2 linked regions of the Tistrella bauzanensis genome follow. The protein of the gene in region 1 interacts with the protein of each later gene in a pairwise test. Links are inferred from orthologs where the notes say so. Each region holds a gene or a part of one and is shown on either strand. Other genes may lie near its edges.

The links.
Region 2: the proteins of IEW15_RS23205 (region 1) and IEW15_RS09965 interact in binary tests that used the Escherichia coli proteins (3 or more experiments, as listed by UniProt). The link is inferred for Tistrella bauzanensis from one-to-one orthologs.

What each region holds. Positions count from the first base shown.
Region 1 is NZ_BMDZ01000096.1:173-3,662, forward strand. What follows is about bases 687-3,490. They hold IEW15_RS23205 (P-II family nitrogen regulator), read left to right. Parts: upstream 687-1,821; coding sequence 1,822-2,160; downstream 2,161-3,490. Other genes in these bases: IEW15_RS23200 (aminotransferase), read right to left, coding at 687-1,389; IEW15_RS23210 (hypothetical protein), read right to left, coding at 2,169-2,345; glnA (type I glutamate--ammonia ligase), read left to right, coding at 2,523-3,490. In the rest of the region: more of IEW15_RS23200, read right to left, coding at 184-686. UniProt on the Escherichia coli protein: P-II indirectly controls the transcription of the glutamine synthetase gene (glnA). P-II prevents NR-II-catalyzed conversion of NR-I to NR-I-phosphate, the transcriptional activator of GlnA. When P-II is uridylylated to P-II-UMP, these events are reversed.
Region 2 is NZ_BMDZ01000019.1:23,505-40,271, reverse strand. What follows is about bases 1-2,847. They hold IEW15_RS09965 (two-component system sensor histidine kinase NtrB), read left to right. Parts: upstream 1-773; coding sequence 774-1,922; downstream 1,923-2,847. Other genes in these bases: ntrC (nitrogen regulation protein NR(I)), read left to right, coding at 1,938-2,847; dusB (tRNA dihydrouridine synthase DusB), read left to right, coding at 1-594. In the rest of the region: more of ntrC, read left to right, coding at 2,848-3,422; IEW15_RS09955 (sensor histidine kinase NtrY-like), read left to right, coding at 3,515-5,914; nitrogen assimilation response regulator NtrX, read left to right, coding at 5,919-7,304; Trk system potassium transporter TrkA, read left to right, coding at 7,351-8,727; IEW15_RS09940 (HAD family hydrolase), read left to right, coding at 8,791-9,489; RNA chaperone Hfq, read left to right, coding at 9,661-9,930; GTPase HflX, read left to right, coding at 10,163-11,515; co-chaperone GroES, read left to right, coding at 11,679-11,969; groL (chaperonin GroEL), read left to right, coding at 12,086-13,732; IEW15_RS09915 (SDR family NAD(P)-dependent oxidoreductase), read right to left, coding at 13,952-14,707; mazG (nucleoside triphosphate pyrophosphohydrolase), read right to left, coding at 14,756-15,592; IEW15_RS09905 (LLM class flavin-dependent oxidoreductase), read right to left, coding at 15,763-16,767.

The sequences.
Region 1 (3,490 bases):
GCATCATACCGTCTCCGGTTCAGTCCGTCCGCATCATGGTGACCCATGAGGGGGAATGGGGCGAGTGATGGGAATTGAACCCACGGCCTCCAGAGCCACAATCTGGCGCTCTAACCAACTGAGCTACACCCGCCACCGAAGTGCCGCTTCTCTAATATGCCGCGGCCCTGCCGGTCAAGGGCTTTATGCGCCGACAGCCGCAGTTTGCACATCGGCGCGGGTGAAGCCACCGGCGGCAAAGAACCGCTCCAGACGGCCAACGGCCTCTTCCAGCACGCTTTCCCGCTTGCAGAAGCAGAAGCGGACGAAGTTGCGGATATCGCCCGCCTGATAGAAGGCACTGAACGGCAGGCAGGTGACGCCGGCCTCGATCGTCAGTCGGCGGCTGAACTCGGCATCGTCCATCTCGCCGACCAGCGGCCGGATATCGGCGCCGATGAAATAGGTGCCGTCCGCCTTCAGCACATCGAAGCCCACCCGGCGCAGGCCATCGGACAGAAGATCGCGCTTGGCGGCCAGGCCGGCGGCCAGATCGTCGAAATAGCTGCGATCCATCGACAGCCCGTGCGCCACCGCCTGCTGCAGGTTCGGCGGCGTGGTGAAGGTGAGAAACTGGTGTGCCCGACCGAGCGCCGCCGCGATCGGCGCATCCGCCACCAGATAGCCGACCTTCCAGCCGGTCAGCGAAAAGGTCTTGCCGGCCGAGCCAATGCGGACTGTGCGCTCCCGCATCCCCGGCAGGGTCATCAGCGGCGTGTGCCGGCGGCCGTCGAACACCAGATGCTCATGCACCTCGTCGCAGACCGCGATCGCGTCATGCGCCTTCACAAGATCGGCGATGAAGGCCAGATCGTCATCGCTGAACACCTTGCCGGTCGGATTCATCGGCGAATTCATCACCAGCATACGGGTCTTGGGGCCGAATGCCGCCGCCAGCGCCGCGCGCGGCAGATCCCATAACGGCGGCTCCACCCGCACCAGCCGCGGCACAGCGCCAGCCAGCTGAACGATCGGCAGATAGCTGTCATAAAGCGGCTCGATCAGCACCACCTCGTCGCCGGGATTGAGCAGGCCCAGCAGGGCGGCGGCCAACGCCTCGGTGGCCCCCGAGGTGATGATCACCTCGCGCATCGGATCGACATCCATGCCATAGAAGCGGCGGTCATGGGCCGCCACCGCACGGCGCAGCTCCGGAATACCGGCCATCGGCGGGTATTGGTTATAGCCGTTCATCAATCCCTCGGCCGCGATGCGGCGGACCTCTTCCGGCCCCTCCCAATCGGGGAAGCCCTGCCCCAGATTGACGGCGCCGTGTTCCTGCGCCAACGCGCTCATCACGGTGAAGATGGTTGTGCCATAGCCTGAGAGGATCTGATTGGCGAACTGCACGGTGTTTTCCTGCTGAAGCCCGAACCCGATATATTTCAATCGCCGGTTGGATTGACGAAAGCCTGAAGTCGCAGGATCGCAGAAGCCACCGGGGGCGACAAGGGCGCTGCACAGATGCTGGCACCCCTGCCTGTGATTTAGGCAGTCTGTGCCTGTCTTTTAGCCACCAATCCTGCTAGTCTCGGCCTGCATTCAGGGCATTTGAGGCATTGTCCATGATGTACCAGAGACTTGGACAAACTGGCACGCTCCGTGCAAACGATTGTCGGTGTGGGTGGTGCGCGCCACCTGCCGGTGACGGCACGGCGCGACCGCGCGCAACCGACACCCCCGCCCCGGACCTTGACGCCCGGTTCATGACGACGCGATCATGACCACGGCCGGCCCGGTTGTTCCGGCCCATGCGCGCGACTGACGAGAGTAGCCGCCGAGATGAAGAAAATCGAAGCCATCATCAAGCCGTTCAAGCTCGACGAGGTGAAGGAGGCGCTGCACGAGATCGGCCTTCAGGGCATGACCGTGACCGAGGCCAAGGGCTTCGGGCGCCAGAAGGGTCACACCGAGCTGTACCGTGGCGCCGAATATGTCGTCGATTTTCTCCCGAAGGTGAAGATCGAGATCGTGGTCGGCGATGCGCAGGTCGAGCGGGCGATCGAGGCCATCCAGCAGGCTGCCCATACCGGCCGGATCGGCGACGGCAAGATCTTTGTCACCCCGGTCGAGGATGCGATCCGCATCCGCACGGGTGAGCGCGGCAACGACGCGCTCTGACCCCCGCGTCACCTGACGGCCGGGCCAGCTTCCGCCATCACCGTCGCGGATGAAGCCATCACCGTCGCGGATGAAGCCATCACCGTCGCGGATGAAGCCATCACCGTCGCGGATGAAGCCATCACCGTCGCGGATGAAGCCATCACCGTCGCGGATGAAGCCATCACCGTCGCGGATGAAGCCATCACCGTCGNATTTACCTGCACCGCAGACAAACGGTGCCCTATGCTTGAGTTCTCGGCCTGCCCCCGCAGACGCCTGACGGCGGGCCGAACGGTTGGTGTGTCCTTGTGCCGTCTCGTTTCAGAGAGTGCCCGGGACCACCGCAGTCCAGCCAAGCCATGCAACAGGCAGGATAGAAAATGTCGGACGCGAAGACTGTCCTTGAACAGATCAAAGAAAACGAAATCAAGTTTGTCGATTTCCGTTTCACCGACCCGCGCGGTAAGTGGCAGCACACCACTTATTATGCCGAGGCGGTGGACGAGGGCACCTTCGCCGACGGCGTGATGTTCGACGGTTCGTCGATCTCGGGCTGGAAGGCGATCAACGAGTCGGACATGATCCTGATGCCCGACTGCTCGACCGTGTTCATCGACCCCTTTGCAGCACAGCCGACCCTGGTCGTGACCTGCGACGTGCTGGAGCCGTCGACCGGCCAGGGCTATGATCGCGATCCGCGCTCGACCGCGCTGCGTGCCGAAGCCTATCTGAAGTATACCGGCGTGGGCGACACCGCCTATTTCGGTCCCGAACTGGAGTTCTTCCTGTTCGACGATGTCCGCTTCAAGGTCGGCATGTTCGGCGCCTCTTACGAGGTCGACGAGCTGGAGCTGCCCTCGAACAGCGGCCGCAGCTATGACGAGGGCAATACCGGCCATCGTCCGAAGGTCAAGGGCGGCTATTTCCCGGTGCCGCCGGTGGACAGCGCAGCCGACATTCGTGGCGAGATGCTGGAGCAGCTGAAGGCCGTGGGCATGACCCCGGTGCTGCACCATCATGAGGTCGCCCCCGCACAGCACGAGCTGGGCACGGGCTTCGGCACTCTGACGGCAACCGCCGATGGCGTGCAGAAGTACAAGTATGTGGTCCACAACGTCGCCCATGCCTTCGGCAAGACCGTGACCTTCATGCCGAAGCCGGTCTCGGGCGACAACGGCTCGGGCATGCACACCCACCAGTCGATCTGGCGGGATGGCAAGCCCCTCTTCGCCGGGTCGGGCTATGCCGACCTGTCGGAAATGTGCCTCTATTACATCGGCGGCATCATCAAGCATGCGAAGGCGCTGAATGCCTTCACCAACCCGTCGACCAACAGCTACAAGCGCCT
Region 2 (16,767 bases), on another replicon or contig:
AAGATGCGCCTGGGGTGGGACGAGGGCAGCCTGACGGCCCCGGACCTGGCTGCACGGCTTGAACAGGCCGGCGCGCGGCTGATCACCGTGCATGGCCGCACGCGCGCCCAGCTCTATCGCGGTGCCGCCGATCCGGCCGGCATCGCCGCCGTCCGCCGGCGTGTCCGGATACCGTTGATCGCCAATGGCGACGTGATCTGTACCGCCGATGCCCGGCGGCTGCTGATGCAGACCGGCGCCGACGGCGTGATGGTGGCCCGCGCGACCATGGGCCGGCCCTGGTTGCCGGCGCAGATCATGGCCGGGCTCAGCGGCATGGATGACGATGCGGTGGTGCCCGATACTGCCGGCATCTGGGCCCTGGCCCGTGATCATTTCGACCTGGCGCTGACGCATTATGGAGAACAGAAGGGCCGGCGGGTGATCCGCAAGCATCTCGATGCCTATGCGACATCGGCCGGTGCCGGGCGGATCGTGCGCGATGCCCTGGTCCGAACCGATGATGCCGGCGCCGTGCGCGACCGGCTGGCGGCATTGGCCGACGGACCGGTGGGCCCGGCCGATCTCGCCCGCATGTTTGGAGCGGCCGCATGACCGAGCGCCGTCGGGCTGTCACACCCGCAGATGATCGACCAACCCCCGACCCCGCCGCCATGGCCGCCGCACCCATGGAGACCGCCCGTGACCGCAATGGCCAGGACGGACCGGCGGAGGAGGGCCTGTCCACGCCAGCCGGAGAGGCCGACGGCCTGTCCGCCCCCCCCCGCCAGCGCATGTGGAAAGGTCTGGCCCAGACCATGGCTCTGACCAGTTTCGGCCGGAAGCGCCGGCCATCGAAATCGCCGGTTCCCGGCGATGCCATCCTCGACGCCTTGCCCCATCCGGTTCTGGTGGTGGCGAGTGACGACCGTATCCTTTATGGCAATCCCGCGGCCGAACAGTTTTTCGGCACCGGCATCTCGGTGCTGATCGGATCGGCGCTGACCGAGTTCATCCGCTATGACAGCCCGCTGATGGAACTGATCCGCAAGGGTCTGGCGGAAGGCGTATCGGGCCTGCATGAGTATGACATCGTGATCGACGGGCCGCGCACCGGCAGCCGGCTGGTCGATGTGCAGGTGGCGCCGATCGTCGACGCCAGCACGGCCGGTCCGGCGGTGCTGCTGTCGCTGATCGAACGCTCCATGGCCCACAAGATCGACCGCCAGTTGACCCATCGCGGCGCCGCGCGCTCGATCACCGGCATGGCCATGGCGCTGGCCCACGAGATCAAGAACCCGCTATCGGGTATCCGGGGCGCCGCACAGCTGCTGGAATACAATGTTCCGGAAGGCGACCGGATGCTGACTCAGCTGATCTGCAAGGAAGCCGACCGGATCGTGAACCTGATCGGCCGCATGGAACAGTTCTCGGACGGCCGGCCGATCGAACGCGAACCGGTGAACATCCATGTGGTTCTGGAACATGTCCGCCGGCTGGCGCAGAACGGCTTCGCCAGCCATGTCCGGTTCATCGAGCATTACGACCCGTCCCTGCCGCCGGTGTTCGGCCACCACGACATGCTGGTGCAGATCTTTCTGAATCTGGTGAAGAATGCCGCCGAGGCAGTGCCGGAGGAGGGTGGCGAGATCACCATGACCACCGCCTTCCAGCACGGTCTGCGGGTTCAGGTGCCCGGCACCCGCGAGCGGCTGGACCTGCCGCTGGTGGTGACAGTGCAGGACAATGGCCAGGGCGTCCCCGAAGACATCCGCGCCAACCTGTTCGATCCGTTCGTGACGACAAAGCCCTCGGGCACCGGCCTTGGCCTGTCGCTGGTCGCCAAGGCGGTCAACGATCATGGCGGGGTGATCGAGGTCGACAGCCGCCCCCGGCGCACCGTGTTCAAGGTGATGCTGCCCATGTACAACTCCAAGGCCTGAAGGAACGCAGACGCGATGGAGCCCGCAACCATCCTGGTCGCCGATGACGACCGCAGCATCTGCACCGTTCTGCATCAGGCGCTGAGCCGTGCCGGCCATACGGTCCGCACCACCGGCACCGCCGCATCCTTGTGGCGGATGGTGGAAGACGGCGACGGCGATCTGGTCATCACCGATGTGGTGATGCCCGACGAGAACGCGCTGGACCTGCTGCCGCGCATCAAACGCCTGCGCCCCAATCTGCCGGTTATCGTGATGACCGCGCAGAAGACCCTGTTGACCGCCGTGAAGGCCACTGAACGCGGCGCGTTCGAATATCTGCCCAAGCCTTTCGATCTGAACGAACTTCTGCGGATCGTGCAGCGGGCGCTGAACACCCGGCGTGGCGATGCGCCGCTGCCGGCGCTGGACCCGCGCAGCCAGCCGCAGGCCGATGAGGAAATGCCGCTGGTCGGCCGCTCGCCGTCGATGCAGGAAGTCTATCGGGTCATGGCCCGGATCATGGGCACCGACCTGACGGTGATGATCACCGGCGAAAGCGGCACCGGCAAAGAACTGGTGGCGCGGGCGCTGCATGACTATGGCAAGCGCCGGGGTGGACCCTTCGTCGCCATCAACATGGCGGCGATCCCGCGTGATCTGATCGAGAGTGAGATGTTCGGTCACGAGAAGGGCGCCTTCACCGGTGCCGCCCAGCGCAAGACCGGCCGCTTCGAACAGGCCCAGGGCGGCACGCTGTTCCTGGACGAGATCGGCGACATGCCGCTGGATGCGCAGACCCGGCTGTTGCGCGTGCTGCAGGAAGGCGAGTTCACCACCGTCGGCGGCCGCACGCCGATCCGGGCCGATGTGCGGATCATCGCCGCCACCCATCGCGATCTGCGCCAGCTGATCCAGCAGGGGCTGTTCCGCGAGGATCTGTTTTATCGCCTGAACGTGGTGCCGGTGCGTCTGCCCCCGTTGCGGGAACGGCGCGAGGACATCGCCGACCTCGCCCGCCATTTCCTGAAGCTGGCCTGCGACCAGGGACTGCCGCTGAAGAGCCTGTCCGCCGATGCAGTCGAGGTTTTGAGCGCCTATCACTGGCCGGGCAATGTCCGCGAGCTGGAAAACCTGATGCGGCGTCTGGCGGCGCTGTCGGCGGAAGACGTGATCTATCGCCCCGATATCGAAGGCGAATTCGCCGAGCCGCTGCCGGCCGACGACGATCGCCGTCGGGGCGGCAGCCTGGGCGAGGCGATCGATTTCCATCTGGCGGAGTATTTCGATGCCCATGACGACGGTCTGCCACCCGCGGGGCTGTATGACCGCATCCTGCGCGAGGTCGAGCGGCCGCTGATCGAACGCACCCTGGTCGCCACCCGCGGCAATCAGATCAAGGCGGCGCAGGTGCTGGGCCTGAACCGCAACACGCTGCGCAAGAAGATCCGCGATCTGGCGATCGAGGTGACCCGCGGGGGCGAGCCAACCCGTATCGGTGGTGGTCCGTCCGGCCGATGAGCGATACCGACCGGCCAGAACCGCACCAGACAGGTCCGGAGGATCAACGACCGGACGGCGCCGCACGTCCGGTATCGCCGCCGTCATCGACTATGCGCAGCAAGGCCGATGACGCGCGCCGCGAACGCTATGCCGGTCGTATCGCCGGCAGTTTCGGCCGACGGATGACCGTGCTGTTCGCCCGTATCCGACCGGGGCGGATCTTCACCATCGCGCTGCTGGTCGCGGCACTGGCATCGGGCGTCGCGACCTATCTGGCATTGACCGGGCTGTCGTTCTTCGGCGGCAACTGGGGCAGCGAGGCCCGTGCCGATGCCAGCACGGTATTCATTCTGCTGAATGTCGATCTGGCATTGCTGCTGCTGCTGGTGGGTGTGCTGGCCCATGGGCTGATCCGACTGTGGCTGCAACGCCGCCGGCGATCGGCGGGATCACGGCTGCAATTGCGGCTGGTGACGCTGTTCGCCTTGGTGGCCGCGCTACCGGCGATCGTGGTGATGGTGTTCTCGGCGCTGTTCTTCGATTTCGGCATCCAGACCTGGTTCAACGAACGGGTGCGCACCGCGCTGAACCAGTCCAATGCCGTGGCGCGCGCCTATCTGCTTGAACATCAGCGCACGATCCGCGCCGATGTCATTGCCATGGCGGCCGATATCGATCGCGAGGCCCTGACCACCTTCGATGCATCAGGGCGGCTGCAACGGCTGCTGGAAATCCAGGCGGCGCTGCGCAATCTGCCGGAGGCCATGGTGTTTCGGGGTGATGGCCGCATCCTGGCCCGCAGTGAATTGAGCTTCAGCCTGGAATTCGCCACCGTGCCCCAGCCGCTGCTGGATCAGGCGCGGCGTGGCGATGTGGTGCTGCTGACCGATCGTCAGGACGACCGGGTGCGGGCGCTGATCCAGGTGCAGAGCCTGGGCGATGTCTTCCTGTATGTCGGCCGCTTCGTCGACAGTGCCGTGCTCGACCACATGGAGCAGGTCAACCGCGCGGTCAGCCAGTATGACGAGGCCGAAAGCCGCAGGTCCGGCATTCAGCTGACCTTCACCGGCCTGTTCGTGCTGATCGCGCTGGTTCTGCTGCTGGCGGCGGTGTGGATCGGCTTTCTGGTCGCCCGTTCGATCGCGCGGCCGATGAGCCAGCTGGTCGGTGCCGCCGAACGCGTGCGCAGCGGCGACCTGCGCGCCCAGGTGCCTGAGGGCCGCGAGGACGACGAGGTCGGCATCCTGGCCCGTGCCTTCAACCGTATGACCCGTCAGTTGGCCGCCCAGCGCGAGGCTCTGCTGGCGGCCAACCGCCAGATCGACACCCGGCGCCGGTTCACCGAGAAGGTGCTGGAAGGGGTGTCGGCGGGGGTGATCGGCCTGGATGCCGATCATCGGGTCAATCTGGCCAACCGGTCGGCGCTGTCGCTGCTTGGCCTCGATTTCGATCAGGCGGTCGACCGGCCGATGGTGGACCTGCTGCCGGCGCTGGAACCGCTGCTGGCGCGGCTGGTCGACCGCCCGGATCGGGTGGTTCAGGCGCAGATCGAAGCCGACCCGGGCGGGCGCCATCGCAATCTGATGGTGCGTCTGGCCGCCGATATCATCTCGACCCGCGACAGCGGGCCGGCCGCCCCGGTCGGCGTGGTCATCACCTTCGACGACATCACCGATCTGATGGTGGCGCAACGCACCGCCGCCTGGTCGGACGTGGCGCGCCGTATCGCTCACGAGATCAAGAACCCGCTGACCCCCATCCAACTGTCGGCCGAACGCCTGAAACGCCGCTACCTGAAAGAGATCACCTCCGATCCCGATACCTTTGTCGCCTGCACTGATACCATCATCCGTCAGGTCGGCGATATCGGCCGCATGGTGAACGAGTTCTCGTCCTTCGCCCGTATGCCCCAGCCGGTGATGACCGACGTCGATCTGGGACCGCTGGTGCGTGAATCTGTGATCACTCAACGCCTTGGCCGCCCCGAACTGGGATTCGAATTCACCCGCCCGGACGTGCCTGTCCTGGTGCGGGCAGACAGCCGGCTGTTGGGACAGGCCCTCACCAATCTTCTGGTGAATGCCGGACAGGCCGTTGATACCATTGCCGAAGCCGAAGGTGTGCCGGCGCGTGATCTGCCCCCGGAGCGGCGGCGCATCGTCGTCGCCATCGAGGCCCGCGACCGGCTGGCACAGATCACCGTCACCGATGCCGGGCGCGGTCTGCCCGAGAGCTTGAAGGGCAGGCTGACTGAGCCCTATGTCACAACGAAGGCCAAGGGAACGGGTTTGGGCCTCGCCATCGTGCGCAAGATCATGGAAGATCACGGCGGCCGCGTGTCGATCGACGACAGGCGGGACAGCGACGGACGCATTCTCGGCGCCGTCGCCACGCTTGAACTGCCTCTGGCTGCCCCGGTCTCCGTCGCCGGTGCGGTTACCCCTGAAATCCGGCCGACCCCGCCAAGCCAAGACGGTCCTATCAGCGAACCTGGTTCTACAAGGCCCTGACGCGATGCCATCGGACATTCTGATCGTCGATGACGAGGACGACATCCGGCACCTCGTCGCCGAACTGCTCCGTGATGAGGGCTATACCGCCCGCACCGCGCGCAACAGCGACGAGGCGCTGGGGGAAGTTGCCGCCCGTCTCCCCGATATGGTGCTGCTCGACATCTGGCTCGACGGCAGCCGGCTCGACGGCATGGAGATTCTGGCCGAGATCGTGCGCGAGCATCCCGGCCTGCCGGTGGTGATGTTCAGCGGCCACGGCACCATCGAGACCGCGGTGACGGCGATCCGCGACGGTGCCTATGATTTCATCGAGAAGCCGTTCAAATCGGACCGGCTGCTGCTGGTGGTCCGCAATGCGATCGAACAGGCGAAGCTGCGCCGCGAGATCGCCGACCTGAAGAAGCGCGCCGGTATCGATGCCGAACTGATCGGCGGATCGGCGGCGATCAGGCAGCTGCGCCACACGATCGAGCGGGTGGCGCCGACGAACAGCCGCGTGCTGGTCACCGGCCCCGCCGGTGCCGGCAAGGAAGTGGCGGCGCGGCGCGTACACATGCAGTCGAAGCGCGCAGAGGCGCCGTTCGTGGTGCTGAACTGCGCGATCATGACCCCCGACCGGGTCGAGGCCGAGCTGTTCGGCGCCGAACCCGGCGCGCTGGGCCCAGAGACGCCACGCAAGCTGGGCCTGTTCGAACAGGCCCATTCGGGCACGTTGTTCCTGGACGAAGTGTCGGACCTGCCGCTCGAAACCCAGGGCAAGGTGGTGCGGGCGCTGCACGAACAGCGTTTCACCCGTCTTGGCGGCGAACGGCCGATCGAGGTGGATGTGCGTGTGGTGGCGGCGACCAACCGCGACCTCGGCACCGAGATCCAGGCCGGACGGTTCCGCGAGGATCTGTTCTATCGCCTGAACGTGGTGCCGTTGCGCGTGCCCAGCCTGAAGGAACGCCGCGACGACATCCCGGATCTGGCGCGCCATTTCATGGTGCGGGCGGCCGGGCTGTCGGGTCTGCCGGCGCGCAGTCTGGGCGCCGATGCGCTGGCCGTGCTTCAGGCCGGCGAGTGGCCGGGCAATGTCAGGCAGTTGCGCAATGTCATCGAATGGCTGCTGATCATGGCACCGGGCGACGTCCAGGCCGAGATCCGGGCCGAAATGCTGCCGCCGGAACTGGGGGCAGGGGCGCCGGCCCTGGTCAATCCGTCGGAAGATGGCGAGATCATGGGCCTGCCGCTGCGCGATGCGCGCGAGGTGTTCGAGCGCAACTATCTGAAGGCACAGGTGGCGCGGTTCAACGGCAATGTGTCGCGCACGGCAAGCTTCGTCGGCATGGAACGTTCGGCCCTGCACCGCAAGCTCAAGAGCCTCGGCATCAACACCTCGTCGTAAATCCCTGTCCTGATCACAGGGTGCGGCCCCCGGAAGGCAGGCGTACATGAAGGTCATCATCTGCGGTGCCGGCCAGGTGGGCTATAACATCGCCCGGTCGCTCGCCCGTGAAGACAATGACATCACGGTCATCGACCAGTCGGAAGATCTGATCCGGAAGCTGTCGGAGAGCCTGGATATCAAGGGGCTGATCGGCTATGCCTCGCATCCGGACGTGCTGGAACAGGCCGGCGCCGCCGATGCCGACATGCTGATCGCGGTGACCGCGTCGGACGAGGTGAACATGGTCGCCTGTCAGGTGGCCCATGCCCTGTTCAACGTGCCGACCAAGATCGCGCGCGTGCGTCATCAGGGCTATCTGCAGCCGATGTGGGCCGACCTGTTCAGCCGCGAGAACCTGCCGATCGACGTGATCATCTCGCCGGAGCTGGAGGTCGCGCGCGCCATCGGCCGGCGGCTGAAGGTGCCGGGTGCCACCGACGTCATCCCATTTGCCGGCGACCGGGTCTATCTGGTCAGCCTGAAGGCCGATGCGGCCTGTCCGGTGGTCAACACGCCGCTGGCGCAGTTGACCGAGCTGTTTCCCGACCTGACCTTGCGTATCGTCGCCATCATCCGCGGCGACCGGATGATGGTGCCGACCCCGCGTGACCAGATCCTGCCCGGCGACCAGATCTATTTCGTCGCCGACCGCGAGCACGTGCCGCGGGCGATGGCGATCTTCGGCTTCGAGGAGCGCGAGGCCCGGCGGATCGTCGTGGTCGGTGGCGGCAATATCGGCCTGTTCCTGACCGTGCAGTTGGAAAAGCTGCAACCACGGCTGAACATCAAGCTGATCGAAGCCGATCGCCACCGCGCCGAGCGCATTGCCGACCGGCTGAGCCATTCGCTGGTGCTGTCGGGCAGCGGGCTGGATCCCGACCTGTTGGGTGACGCCAATATCAGCCATGCCGAAACCATCGTCACCGTCACCAATGACGATGAGTCCAACATCCTGTCGGCGCTGCTGGCCAAGCGGCTGGGCTGCAAACGGGCGATGGCGCTGGTCAACAACCCGACCTATCCGCCGCTGATCAGTTCTCTGGGTGTGGATGTGGTGATCAACCCGCGGGCCGTGACCGTCTCACGCATCCTGCAGCATGTCCGGCGCGGCCGCATTCATGCGGTCTACAGCCTGCATGATGGCGGCGGCGAGATCATTGAGGCGGATGCGCTGGAGACCTCGCCGCTGGTCGGCCGGCCGCTGCGCGACACCGCGCTGCCCCCGGGCGTGATCATCGGTGCCGTGGTTCGCGACGGCAAGGTGATGGCGCCGGATGGCGACACCATCATCAAGGTGCGCGACCGCATCGTGCTGTTCGCCCTGGCCGACAGCATCCGCAAGGTGGAGAAGCTGTTCTCGGTGCGGTTGGAATTCTTCTGAGCCCGGCCGGGCCGCCCGGACCCAGGCCCCCAATGCCATGAACCGACATCAGGAGCATCGCGCATGACCGCGATCGACGACGCCACGGCCTTCGCCCGGCTGCCGCTGCCGGCTGCCGTGCTGTTCGACTGGGATCACACCCTGGTCGACGCCTGGGGCGCGATTCTGGCGGCCTATAACGACGTGATGATCGCCTTTGGTCAGCCACCGGTGCTGACGCCGGAAGAGGGCCGGCTGCGCATCCGACGGTCGATGCGCGACACCTTTCCCGATCTGTTCGGCGATCGCTGGCAGGAAGCGGCCTTGTATTTCAAATCGGCCTATGCCGCGCGCCATCTGGATCTGCTGACCGCCATGGACGGTGCCGCCGATCTGCTGGACCTGCTGGCACGGGCCGGGGTGCCGGTCGGCGTGGTCAGCAACAAGCAGGGGCCATTCCTGCGTGCGGAAGCCGGGCATCTGGGCTGGACCAGCCGCTTCACGGCACTGGTGGGGGCGGGCGATGCCGCGCGGGACAAGCCCGATGCGGCACCGGTTGCCATGGCCCTGGCGCCGATGGCGGTCGCGGCCGGGCCGGATGTGTGGTTCGTGGGCGATGCGCTGGTGGATATGGACTGTGCCACGGCCGCCGGCTGCACCGGCATTCTGCTGGTCCATGATGGCGCGAGCCTCGATGACGGGGCGCTTGCCCGCGCATCGATCAGGGTTGTCGATTGCCGCCACCTGCATGACCTTGTAACTTCGGCGATGGGTCTTACCTGATCGGTCGGTCCGATATGGCAAGGCCCGGGCCGGCGTGTGATGGCACGCGGTAACTGGACGGGGGACGTCCGGCACCGGCTCGACAAAGATCCCGGCTAAGGCCCAGAAAGCGGCCGCGGCGGCCGGGAGATAGATCAAACTCGCCGCATGATAACAAGAAGGGGTGCCTCCATGGCGTCTGAGAAGAACCAGAATCTCCAGGATGTGTTTCTGAATTACATCCGGAAGAACAAGACTCCCGTGACCGTCTTCCTGGTCAATGGTGTCAAGCTTCAGGGTGTTGTGACCTGGTTCGACAACTTCTCCGTGCTTTTGCGGAGGGACGGGCACAGTCAGCTCGTCTATAAGCATGCGATCTCGACCGTGATGCCGACTGTACCGGTGCAGTTGTTCGACCCCCAGGCCCAGGGCGAACGTGACAAGGAGCACGGGGACCACTGACCCGGCCGCAGACAGCGCCACCGTTGCTGGCGGCGGTGGCGCCCTCCGGCTGGTCGACCAATATCTAACAGACTGGGGCCGCCGCGGTATCGCTGGCGGCCTTTCCTGATGACATCGACGTCTGATGACATCAACCTTGAGCGACGTTCTGTCGCGATCACGCCTTGCGCATGGCGCATGAAGGAGCGGCTTGTCCGACGATCAGATCAAATTGAGAACCGGTGACGACGGTATGGGCGATGGACCGGCCCGGGCACTGGTGCTCCAACCGGACATCAAGCAACAACGCCGCAGCCGTGGCCCGGCGCCGGCTGCCGCTCTGGTGGATGACGATCCCGACGCGATCCGCGGCATGCGTGCGCGACTGGACGAGGGCATGGCCCTGACCACGGCCCTTGGGCTTGAGGTCGCCGAGGGCGTCGTGGTGTCGGTGGCGCGGGCGCGCCCGGCCACCTTGTTCGGCTCCGGTAAGGTCGACGAGATCAAGGCACAGCTTGAGGCCGCCCCGGTCGATCTGGTGGTGATCAACCGGCCGCTGACACCGATCCAGCAGCGCAATCTTGAAAAGGCCTGGAACGTCAAGGTCATCGACCGGATCTGGCTGATCCTGGAAATCTTCGCCGATCGGGCACGGACCCGGGAAGGCCGGCTTCAGGTGGAGCTGGCGCGGCTCGGATATCAGCGCAGCCGTCTGGTGCGCAGCTGGACCCATCTTGAACGCCAGCGCGGTGGCCGCGGCTTCCTGGCCGGCCCCGGTGAAAGCCAGATCGAGACCGACCGCCGGATCATCGACGACAAGGTCGCGAAGCTGAAGCTGCAACTGATCGAGGTGGTCCGTACCCGTGAACTGCACCGAAAGAACCGCCGTGAGGTGCCCTATCCGGTGGTGGCGCTGGTCGGTTATACCAATGCCGGCAAGTCGACCCTGTTCAACCGGGTGACCGGTGCGGCGGTGGTCGCCAAGGATATGCTGTTCGCGACCCTGGATCCGACCATGCGGGCCCTGGAACTGCCCTCAGGCCGCAGGATCATCCTGTCCGACACGGTGGGCTTCGTATCCGAATTGCCGACCGGCCTGATCGCCGCCTTCCGCGCGACGCTGGAAGAGGTGAAGGAAGCGGCGCTGATCATCCATGTCCGCGACATCGCCGACCCCGATACCGCGGCCCAGCGCCGCGACGTGCTTCAGGTGCTGGGCGAGCTGGGCCTGGGACATCGCCTGCCGCATGACGTTCTGGAATTCCGCAACAAGCTGGACCTGCTCGATGGCGATGCACGCGATCAGGTTCTGAACGAAGCGGCGCGTGCCGACGACGCGGTCGCAGGATCGTCGATGACCGGCGAGGGGCTCGACGGGCTGCTGCGCGCCATCGATGCAAGGCTCGCGGTCGGCGACGAACTGGCCGATTTCGACGTGCCGCACAGCGATGGCCAGGCGCTGGCCTGGCTCTATGCCCATGGCGAAGTGGCGGCACGCGCGGATGACGAGGCGGCAGCCCATGTCTCGGTCCGCCTGAAACCCCAGGACATCTCCCGCTTTCAGGCCCGCTGGCCCCATCTTTCCGCGCCGGATTCCGACACATGATTTTTTTCGGCCGGCCGGTGATTTTTTTCGGCCGGCCGTCCTTGAACGAATTGCTAGCACTCTTACCTGAGGAGTGCTAAACAGCCCGCGTGATGCTGGCGATAACCGCATCCCCGCGGGCCGGCACATCCTCAGAGAACCGCTCAGACTGGAGAGATTACCCATGGCGATTCGTCCGCTGCATGATCGCGTCGTTGTGCGCCCGATCGAGCAGGAGCAGAAGACGGCCGGCGGCATCATTATCCCCGACACCGCCAAGGAGAAGCCGCAGCAGGGCGAAGTTGTTGCGGTGGGCAATGGCACCCGCGGCGACGACGGCAAGCTGGTGGCGCTCGACGTGAAGGTCGGCGATCGCGTGCTTTACGGCAAGTGGTCGGGCACCGAGGTGAAGGTCGATGGCCAGGACGTTCTGATCCTGAAGGAGCAGGACATTTTCGGCGTGATCGAGGGCTGATCCCTCTCAACGGCCGCATCTCTGGCCCCGGGTGACCGGGGCCAATGACGATCTTCAGGGATGCCGCGCCCATACGGGTGCGCCCCTGTCACAATTCGAGCTTTCGAGGAACGAACATGGCTGCCAAGGAAATCAAGTTTGGTAATGACGCCCGCGTCAAGATTCAGCGCGGTGTCGACGCCCTTGCCAATGCCGTGAAGGTGACGCTGGGCCCCAAGGGCCGCAACGTCGTGATCGAGAAGTCCTTCGGTGCGCCACGCATCACCAAGGACGGCGTCTCGGTCGCCAAGGAAATCGAGCTGTCGGACAAGTTCGAGAACATGGGCGCCCAGCTCGTTCGCGAAGTTGCCTCGCGCACGGCCGACAATGCCGGTGACGGCACCACCACCGCCACCGTCCTCGCCCAGGCGATCTTCAACGAGGGCCTCAAGTCGGTTGCCGCCGGCATGAACCCGATGGATCTGAAGCGCGGCATCGATCAGGCGGTGATCAAGGTCGTCGAGACCCTGAAGACCCGGTCGAGCCCGATCAACACCTCGGACGAGATTTCGCAGGTCGGCACGATTTCGGCCAATGGCGAGCGTGAGATCGGCGAGATGATCGCCGAGGCCATGCAGAAGGTTGGCAAGGAAGGCGTCATCACGGTCGAGGAGGCGAAGAGCCTGCTGACCGAGCTGGACGTGGTCGAGGGCATGCAGTTCGATCGCGGCTATGTCTCGCCGTATTTCGTCACCAATGCCGAGAAGATGGAAGCCGAGCTTGAGAGCCCGCTGATCCTTCTCTACGAGAAGAAGCTGTCGAGCCTCCAGCCGATGCTGCCGGTGCTTGAGTCGGTGGTTCAGCAGAACCGCCCGCTGCTGATCATCGCCGAGGACGTCGAAGGCGAGGCCATGGCCACCTTGGTGGTCAACAAGCTGCGCGGCGGCCTGCGCGTCGCGGCCGTCAAGGCCCCCGGCTTCGGCGATCGCCGCAAGGCCATGCTGCAGGACATCGCGATCCTGACCGGCGGCCAGGTGATCTCGGAAGATCTGGGCATCAAGCTTGAGACTGTCACCATCGACATGCTCGGCACCGCCAAGATGGTCCGCATCACCAAGGACGACACCACCATCGTCGACGGTGCGGGCGAGAAGGACGAGATCCAGGGCCGCGTGGCGCAGATCAAGGCGCAGATCGAGGAGACCACCTCGGACTACGACCGTGAGAAGCTCCAGGAGCGTCTGGCGAAGCTGGCCGGCGGCGTCGCGGTGATCCGCGTCGGTGGCGCCAGCGAGACCGAGGTGAAGGAGCGCAAGGACCGCGTCGACGACGCGCTGCATGCAACCCGCGCCGCGGTCGAAGAGGGCATCGTTCCCGGCGGCGGTACCGCGCTGCTGTATGCCATCTCGGCGCTCGAAGGCCTGGCTGGCGCCAATGCCGACCAGACCACCGGCATCGACATCGTCCGCCGTGCGCTGAGCCGTCCGGTTCGCCAGATCGCCGACAATGCCGGCGTCGATGGCGCGGTGATCGCCGGCAAGCTGCTGGAGAGCACCGACACCAACTGGGGCTTCGACGCCCAGAAGGGCGAGTATACCGACCTGGTGAAGGCCGGCATCATCGACCCGGTGAAGGTTGTCCGCAGCGCCCTGCAGGACGCTGCATCGGTTGTCGGTCTGCTGATCACCACCGAGGCGATGATCGCCGAGAAGCCCGAGAAGAAGGACTCCGCTCCGGCCGGTGGCATGGGCGGCATGGGTGGCATGGGCGGCATGGATTTCTGATCCAGCCAAACCCGGTCCACCCTGGCCGGAGCCTTCTGGTTCCGGGCAGGATACAAGATCAGGCTGCGGTCCCGGAAACGGGGCCGCAGCCTTTTCTTTTTCAGGTGCGAGCGACCATCTGCCATGCCAACGGTTCGTCGCTCCGCCGCATGCCCACGAAAAATGTCCGCCCGGCACATGCCGGGCGGACGTCTCTTCAGATGATCGTTGCCTGATGCGTCAGCCGCGCTTGATCGCGAAATTGTTGAACGCCTGCATCACCGGCATCAGTTCCAGCGTGTTGACATTCACATGCCGCGGCATCTTGGTCACCCAATGGATGACGCCGGCAATGTCGTCGGCGCTCATCGGGGTCATGCCCTCATAGACCTTCGAGGCACGGCTGTCGTCGCCCGAAAACCGCACCAGACTGAATTCGGTTTCCGCCATGCCCGGCTCGATGCAGGTGACGCGGACGTTGGAGCCCAGAAGGTCGGCGCGCAGGTTAAGCGAGAACTGATGCACGAAGGCCTTGGTGCCGCCATAGACATTGCCGCCCGGATAGGGATAGGTGCCGGCGACCGAGCCCAGATTGATGATGTGGCCGCGATCGCGCGCCACCATGCCCAGCAGCACCGCGCGGGCCATGTAGGTGACGCCCTTGATGTTGGTGTCGATCATGGTGTCCCAGTCGTCCAGATCCGCCGACTGGGCCGGGTTGAGGCCGCGGGCGAGACCGGCATTGTTGATCAGGACGTCGACGGCATCGAACGGTGCGGGCAGGGCGGCGATTGCGGTTTCCACCGCCGCACGGTCGCGGACGTCGAGGGTGACGACGTGAACCTCGCCGCCAAGCTCGGCCTTCAGCGCCTCAAGCCGCTCGGTCCGCCGCCCGATCAGGACGAGGCGATCGCCCGATGCCGCATAGGCGCGGGCGAGGGCGGCACCGAAGCCGGCAGTGGCGCCGGTGATCAGTACGGTCAGACGGTCGGTCATCAAGAAATCTCCCTGGGGGATCTGGTCGGGTGGGTGATGGTCGGGTGGTCAGGTGGCGGCATTGGTGCGAGCCTTTGCCATCTGCCACAAAGCCTCCAGCCGATCGGCATCGACTGGGGCGGATCGTTCTTGCGGATCAAGCTGTTGCTCGACAGACCGGAATCGACGCTCGAACTTGGCATTGGCCAGTCGGAGCGCATCTTCGGCATCCATGTCGAGCTTGCGGGCGAGCTGGGCGACGGTGAACAGCAGGTCGCCGACCTCTTCGCGCATCGCATCGGTCGGGCCGGCAGCCATCGCTTCGCGCAGTTCCGCGGCCTCTTCCTCGACCTTGTCGAGAATGCCGCCGGCATCGGGCCAGTCGAAGCCGATCCGGCCGGCACGCTTGCCGAGTTTGGTGGCTCGCATCAAGGCGGGCAGGGCGCGGCCGACATCGTCCATCAGGCTGGCCGGCTCTGTGGCGACGCCCTTGGCGGCGCGTTCTTCGGCCTTGATATCTTCCCAGCGCCGCTTCACCTGCGGAATGCCGGCTGCATCCGGCGCGGCATCATCGGCAAACACATGCGGATGCCGGCGGATCATCTTGGTGACGATCGCCTCGACCACGTCGGGGAATGCAAAAGCGCCGGCCTCTTCGGCCATGCGCGCGTGGAACACCACCTGAAGCAGCAGGTCGCCAAGTTCGTCGGCGAGATCGGCCATGGCGCCCCGGTCGATGGCGTCGGCGACCTCGTATGCCTCTTCGATGGTATAGGGCGCGATGGTCGAGAAATCCTGCGCCAGATCCCATGGGCATCCGGTGTTCGGATCGCGCAGCCGCGCCATTACCGCGATCAGGGCATCGATCTGGCGGCGGTTGCGGAGGAATGCGGCATCATCGGTCATGACGGGCAGGGCCTTAGGCCTTGAGCGGGTGAGGTCGGAGCGCGGGCGGCCTGGCCCCGGACGGGCACCATCCTCCGGCGCTCCTTTCTACCGCTCCCTCGCCGACCGGTCCATGATGAACCACCTCTGGCCCATGGTGTGGACCGGACGTGGCCCGGTAGATCGATGGATCAGGCCGCGTTGGCGGCGTGATCCCGCAGCTCGGCCACGATGCCGTATGAGCGCTGGCGCGCGGCCTGATCATAGACGGCGGCGTTGATCATGACTTCATTGGCGCCGGTGGCGTCCAGCAGGTGTTCCAGCCCGGCGGCCACCGTCTCACGGCCACCAATGACCGAGGCGCCGAGGAAACTGGCCACAGCCTCGGCCTCACGGGCTGTCCACAGTGCATCCATGCTGTCGACAGGCGGCTGCATCGGCTTCATATCATTGCGGATCAGGTTCAGAATATGCTGCTTGGCCGATGTCGAGAGATAGTCGGCCTCGGCATCGGTTTCGGCGGCGATGACATTGGTGCCGATCATCGCGTATGGCGCGTCCAGCACCTCCGATGGCTCGAAAACGTGACGATAGATCGCCAGGGCCTGCATCATATAGCGTGGCGCGAACTGGCCGGCGAAGGCAAATGGCAGACCAAGACGGCCGGCAAGTTCGGCGCTATAGCCGCTGGAGCCCAGCAGCCAGATCGGCACATTGGTGCCTTCGCCCGGAATCGCGCGCACGGCGTAAGGCGAGGGTGCCTCCGGCGTGCGGAGGTAATTGCGCAGCTCTGCCAGCAGCGGCTGGAAATCGTCGCCCTGAGCGGTCAGGTCACGGCGCAGCGCCCGTGCGGTCATGCCGTCGGTACCCGGCGCCCGGCCAAGCCCCAGATCGATGCGGCCGGGATACAGCGTCTCAAGCGTGCCGAACTGCTCGGCCACGATCAGCGGCGCGTGGTTCGGCAGCATGATGCCACCAGATCCGACTCGGATCGTCGACGTGCCGCCGGCAATATAACCGATCAGCACCGCGGTCGCCGAACTGGCGACACCGGGAATGTTGTGGTGCTCAGCAAGCCAATAGCGGGTGTAACCCAGCCGCTCGACATGGCGGGCCAGCGCCAGGCTGTCGGTGAAGGACTGGGCGATGGTCTGTCCGGCCCGGATCGGCGACAGGTCCAGGACGGAAATCGGGGT